DNA from 2 places in the Paenibacillus sp. FSL R5-0887 genome. Region 1 is predicted to be linked to the other one. Evidence: predicted binding sites of a transcription regulator. Region 1 holds the regulator's gene; the other holds the start of a gene.
The links. The regulator LexA, encoded in region 1, represses DNA repair genes until DNA is damaged. The targets are predictions, from matches to a motif close to CGAACATATGTTCG.
Positions count from the first base shown of each region.

Region 2: addB (helicase-exonuclease AddAB subunit AddB) is a predicted target of LexA. The motif match lies at 2,155-2,168, and genes of this name have one in related genera.

Region 1 is NZ_JBBOCE010000001.1:1,767,100-1,770,525, forward strand. It holds gene MKY14_RS07945 (hypothetical protein) at 1-90, opposite strand, end outside; gene MKY14_RS07950 (DUF896 domain-containing protein) at 140-349, opposite strand; gene MKY14_RS07955 (LysM peptidoglycan-binding domain-containing protein) at 459-872, opposite strand; gene lexA (transcriptional repressor LexA) at 1,124-1,750, shown strand; gene MKY14_RS07965 (L,D-transpeptidase) at 1,929-2,267, shown strand; gene MKY14_RS07970 (hypothetical protein) at 2,418-2,798, shown strand; gene MKY14_RS07975 (hypothetical protein) at 3,021-3,426, shown strand, end outside.
Region 2 is NZ_JBBOCE010000001.1:3,233,151-3,236,576, forward strand. It holds gene addB (helicase-exonuclease AddAB subunit AddB) at 1-2,023, opposite strand, end outside; gene MKY14_RS14455 (class I SAM-dependent rRNA methyltransferase) at 2,804-3,426, opposite strand, start outside.

The DNA.
Region 1 (3,426 bases):
GGCATAAATCGTATCCTTGCCTTGCTTCTTTCTTTGCTTGTTGATTTGCTGTGTGTTGCGTTGAACCATTCTTTCCCAAGAACGGGCCATGTGCGTTCCCCCTAGTCATCCTGAAATATCTATGAAAAGAAACAGCGAGCTAATGTTTAAGCCCCTTGTTACCTTGTTCATGCTCATCGTTATCTACCACTTCAATAGTATTTAATTGTGCTCGGAAGTTATTGCGGATATTCCCCAGGTAAATTTCACGAAGCTTGGCGCGTTCCGCCACTTCCTCTTGATTAAGGCCTACGCTCTTCTGTTTGCGTGCCAATTCGTTAATTCGCGCGACCAACTCATCAATATTCAATACTTTCCCTCCCCCTATAAATTAATTCTAACTCTGCCATGAGAAAAAGAGCTTGTCAAGGTCTACTCCCTGCAAGCTCTACTGGTCATTCTATTATGTTCTCAGAAAATTAATAAATAGGTAAAGTAAGTATGTCTCCAGCGTTAATTTGACTACTCTTAATCCCACTTGAACGTTTAATTCCTTCTATATAAACAACTGTCTTCATATCAGCTGGTTTATTCTTAAGGGCAATACTCCATAGTGTATCTCCACGTTCAACCACAATCCGCTTCTCTTCCTTCATTATAGTCGTCGATCCTGCAAATACATTTCCCACTACTGTTAGGCCAGATAATACTAGCACGAAAATCAATATTAACTTAATAAAGAAATCTTGACGGAACAACGAAATCATCCCTCCAAGCAAACGTTCCGTTATCTCTTTCACCTTAGCTGAATTACGGGCAACGTCATTATGTCCTATAGATTCAACCACTGGGGCCTTATCGTAGATGCTGCGGTATGTACTGTATTTTAGCATAATCATCATCCTCCAAACACTTGTTCTTACTTTCGAATTTATAATAACACGAACATGTGTTTTGTTCAATACTATTTCAGAACAATTGTTCTCTTTTTTTCGAGAGACTCAAGCGGTTCATTTTATTATCATTTGTCTACCATTTTTTAACTCTAGCAGATTAATATTTATAATAGTTAGAACTTATGTTTGTGCGAACGGTAGTTCTATGTTATAATTTTCCCAAACATTACTATATGGGGTTGATTCCAATGTCAAAGATTTCAAGTCGCCAGCTGGCGATCCTGGAATTTATACGAAGCGAAGTCCGCAGCAAGGGTTATCCACCTTCCGTCCGGGAAATTGGAGAAGCTGTTGGCCTTGCTTCCAGCTCCACAGTTCACGGTCATTTGGACCGGCTTGAGAAGAAGGGACTTATTCGTCGAGATCCAACGAAGCCACGTGCAATAGAATTACTAGGCCAAGAGGATTCAGAGAATGTTCACCAATTCGCGCAGACCATCTCACGGATTCCTGTCGTAGGTAAAGTTACCGCCGGGGTACCTATCACTGCTACAGAGAATATCGAAGACTACTTCCCACTTCCTACTCACTATGTAGGTGACAACAAAGTATTTATGCTGTCTGTCATGGGTGATAGTATGGTGGACGCAGGCATTATGAATGGTGACTATGTGATTGTTCGCCAACAACAAACAGCGGACAACGGAGATATCGTTGTAGCCATGACCGAAGAAGATGAAGCAACCGTTAAGACCTTTTACAAGGAACGTGATCATATACGGCTTCAGCCGGAGAATCCAGCTTATGAGCCGCTTCGCCTTAATCGCGTAACTATTCTCGGAAGAGTCATCGGATTGTTTCGAGATATCCACTAAGTATGCACTTCTAACATAAAAGGCTGGTCCGCATATGCGGAACAGCCTTTTTTCTACGTTTTTTTGCTTTTCCAACCACTTACGAACATTTGTTCCCAATGGTTAAAATGTCCATTTTCTATGAATAACCCTTTAGGCGTTCTGCTCATATCCTAATTAGAAAGGAGTGTTGCGTATAATGCCCAACTACCGAATTATTGTAGATCTGACCCAACGAATGTTATATCTTCTGGACAATGATATTGTGATTAGAGGTTTCCCTGTCGGCATCGGTAAGATGTTAACCCAATCCCCAGTGGGTGAATTCACTATTATTAACAAACAACCCGACCCAGGGGGTCCCTTCGGTGTCTTTTGGATGGGACTGTCTAAACCACACTACGGAATTCATGGAAACAATGACCCTTCCTCCATTGGGAAAGAGGTGTCCCACGGCTGCATCCGGATGTACAACGAGGATGTGTTAGCACTCGCTGCTATTGTCCCTATAGGCACACGAGTAACGATAAGAAATTAAATTCGAATGGAGGCTCGGCAACCCCCAAATCACATTAAAAAATGGGGGTCATTACATAAGTAAGTATTTTTTCATTAGCATACTAGGAGTTTGGTGATTATATGTCGAATATTGTTAACAGGATTGCAAATTGAAAAGGATGTGTTTAGTTTGAATAATTCAAAAATTAGAACCCTCGTCGATTTTAAAGTCGATGCACTGGGTAAGCTGTCCGGTTTACTTTTAAATGATGAACAAGCTAGTGGAAAAAAAGTGAATTTGCTCACCTCTTTTGGCAGCATTCAGGGAATCGTCTCTCCAACCGTCTCCAACAAAGAGGATGTATTTGATTTAAAATCTTTGATGGATGATGTAATTGTAGACGAATACATATCTTATTTGGGAGCAGAACACCCTGATAAAAATTTCAGCTATAACTTTGTTGTCCTCAATGACGTTGCTGTAAGACCTTATGCTAGTTATGGGACTCCGATCGAATACAAACAGCTGATTGTTTATACCGATCATATCACTGCCTTCAATTTTCTATAGGTTTACATAATCACCTTAAAAAGCACTCTTGCAGCAACCCCCAATTTTGCATCATTTGCAGAATCGGAAGGTTTCTCTGGGTGCTTTTTTTGGGTTAATCGTGAAGTCGATCCTATAATTCCACGAATTTCCCTTTTAAAAGATACTAGTGGAGATCATTCAGGCATATCTTTCAATAAGCAACAATTTGAGTCTAATGAGATAACTAGGAGGTGTGATTATATGCTGATTATCCTGATGTACTTATTTGCTATTTTAGGAGTTGTTTTAATTATAAGTGCCGCCATTATAAAATTGAAAACGCTATCTGCTTCATCTGAAATTTCTAAGCTAGTTAATGCGACCTCATCTTTTAACATCAGCTTCACCAAAACATTCATTCCCCCCAATCAATCTCACTTGATCGCACTTAACGAGCCTAATAAAAAATTAGCAATTGGCACCAAAAATCCGAAGAGTAACAAAAAAGCAGTAGCAAAGCTATACTCATTTGATAATGTAATGGGATCCGAGATTGTGGTTAACGCACTTACCCTTTCAAAAGTATCCAAAAGACATCAAAACAGCAAAACTACTGCAACAAGTGCAGATATTAATGTCCTTAAGGACACCGATGAAGAAGCTAATG
Region 2 (3,426 bases), 1.5 Mb from region 1:
CCTCATCATCCGCTGTAGCGTAGCTAATCCAGAGCTTTCGGCTTCCTGTCGTTAGTGCATTATAGATCAGAAACCGCTCGTCCAGCAGTTTACGAGAAGCGCCGGGAGCAAGCTCCATTCCAGCATTCTCTAGTACGGAGCGTTCACCTTCCGAGAGAATTCCATCTTCCTTAAACTGCGCAGGCACAACACCTTCATTAAATCCAAGCAAAAAAGCGTATTTAACCCCCGTTGGGCGAGTCCGATCCATATTGCCGACCAATACTTGATCCAGTGCGGGCGGAACTAGTCCCATTTTAAGTTCAGCAAGACCTGTCTCTAGAACTCCAGTGAACACTTCAAACTCAAGTCTTTCATTGCCCATCATTTCTACTATCTGATCTAGCAGATCAAGTACCTCACCCCACAACTGGCTATGTTCCCTAGCCTTCTCGGGTTGGCCCTTCTCCATAGACTTAACACTGAGTTTCTCCAGCTTCCGTGCAACATCCGTCTCTTCAAGCAGCTTGTACATTGCCGTACATAGTTCAAGGCCGCTTCGGCTTTTCTGGATTCGTTTCTCAAAAGCAAATAATGGACCTGTTATACTAGCACGGCATCGTTCCATAGTAGCAAGCAGTTCATCATCCATCTGTCTGCCGCCTTCCAGCGACAAGCTAGGAATACCTTTCCAGGAGCGGCCATCTGTCCAGCGGTACCCCTGAATCCCACAAGCCAGCACATAGTTTTCTAAAGCATCCATATCATCACGCGTAATACTACCGTCTAGCGGAAGCAGAAGCTCCGTCTTTACGCAACGGAATACATCCTCATAACGCCAGCGACGACGCACTACATCCAATGCGGAACGTATAAACTCCACTAGCGGATGATGCAGCTCATTCACCTTCTGGTCCAGAAAAAATGGCACTCCATAATCTTGGAACAACGGCTGAACCAGCTGCTCGTAATCGCCAATATTGCGCATCAATACGGCCATTTCGCCATATTTTGCACCTTCATCCCGCGCCAGTCTAGTCATTTCGCGCAGGGCTCCCTCAACCTCTGCTCTGTGCGAAACTGCGGCGCCTATGGATATAGCCTCTCTTGCCAGTTCATCCGCATCTATCCAAGCCTTCCGGCGATCATATCCCCGTTCAAGGTGCGCAAGTACTGGACTTTCTTCAAAACGTGGAAGAACCATTGGCTCCAGCAGCTCGTCCCATACATCAATGCCCAGCTCTTCAGCAATTCCACGCAGTTTAATGTAAGTAACCGCAGTTGGGTGAAACAATTCAAGCTCATTCAACTGATCTCCATAGGGGTAAGGACGATCAATTGTAAGCGAAACCGTCAGCCTCGAAGCTTGCTGCATCAATTCTCGAAGCACTACGAATTCCTGCGGAGTAAATCCATGGAACCCATCTACCCAAATCTCTGCCCCGCGAATGTAGGAGGAATCTGGAATATGCTCAGCCAGTTCTGCTAAACGATCCTCTTCATCGATATAAAGACGGGACATTTCCTTCTCTAAATCGCTAAATACCAGCTGTAAATCATCCAGCTTACCCTCAAGAATAGGACTTCTTGCAATAGCTCCTCGCATAGAGGACAACTGTTCCTCTAAATCAGTGGAACCCAAACAGCAACGCTTCATCTCCGTGTGCAGTTGGTTCAGACGTTCCACAAAACCCGGTCTGTCTGCTGAGGCACCGAATAATTTCAGTTCCTCTTTGCGGCGACTGATGATTTTGTAAATTAACATTTTCTTACCTTCTTCACTGATTGGCAGACTTGCACTGCCACCAGTTTCCTGCTTCACACGATAGGCAAGCCGCGAAAAACTCAGTGTCTGCGCCCGAAGGCTTCCCTTCACATTCCCTACGGTCAGAAGCCCCCGTTCTGCTCCAAAAGAACCTTGCTCTGGCACAAGAATAATAATCGGCGCACCAAGCGGTTCCTTTTCTAAGGAAGAAGAGATAGATTCCCATATTTTTGTTGTCTTGCCACTGCCCGAGCGGCCTAGTAAAAAGGTTACCGGCATAAATGATAGACTCCTTCCGTAGCGGAGAAAATATATAGAATACAGGGTGAAATATCCACCCATTGATTACACTCCAATTAAAAAAGTTCAGTGATTCCTCGTCCCCTCAGTATATCATAACCACACTAATCGGAACATGTGTTTGCTAGTATTTTCTAATGTTTTACAAAGGATAAACAGCTATGAGTACAAATAAAAAAAGCAAACCTCCGGATTTTGGCGGCTTGCTTTTTAGAGTGTTTAGTTTGTTTTTAATGCCAGTTGTGCAACGTTAGATAGGAGCTGCCAATGTCGGAGCGTAGGGTCAATGTTAGACTGTTGGCGTTCAGCGTTCAGCGTTCAATACTCAACACCCCGCACTCAACATTAGCACTCTACGCCGATCGTTTTGTAATCCGCATTCCGCATATCATAATTCAATAAAGCATCATTCGTTGTTTACTATTTAGTATTCCGAATTTAACACTCAACATTTCGGCTAGGCTTGTTTCATTAATTACTTAGGGACCCAGGAGCCGTTATTCGTGGATTCAGTGCTGTTATGGCAACTTTTCGGACCCCACTGACGCTATTCTTCGAAAATGTGCTGCATTACGGGTGTTATTGGGGCAATAGCGCCTTTAGGGTCCGTAAGAATTCAATAATGGGCTGTTTACGCTAAATAGAGTCATCTGAGTCCATTGGCAACTCCTTGCCTTACAGTCGACTCACGGCCACCCTACGACCAGCCCTTTTATCTTATTTGTTACTTGGCACTGTAAACCTTTTTGACCTTCAGGCTTATTTTTTACTCCGCACTTCAAAAATCGCAAACTTCAGATAGTGTCCTTCGTTAACGCCAAGTATTTGTGGATGGTCTTTGCCTGCGGCCCGCCATTCTACAAGTCTCAACACCTTGCCAGCATCTTTAGCTGCATCGGCAATCGTTTCGAGGAACAGATCTGGCTGCATATGGTAAGAACAGCTTGCGGTAACCAAATAGCCGCCTTCGTTCACCAGCTTCATCCCGTGCAGATTGATATCCTTGTAACCACGGCAAGCGCCAGCTACTGCACTTTTGGTTTTGGCAAACGCCGGAGGGTCCAAGATGACTACATCCCAAGTTCTTCCTCCACCTGCCGTCATCGGCTTGGATGTGTCGGTTTTGGCTGTTTTGCCTCCGGATTTAGGATTTGTAGCAGCTGCTGCGGTATCTGTTCCACTGGCAACTGTCGCCCGTTCAGAACGTTCCTCTAGTCCTTTAACCTGATTCCGTAGATATGCAAAAGCATCATCCACTACGAATTCAACACGATCGCTAAAGCCGTTCAGCTCCACATTCACTTTGGCACTCTCAATGGCGTGTGCTGAAACGTCAAGGCAGGTTACTTTTTTCGCGCCATACTTGCAGGCATGCAGCGTGA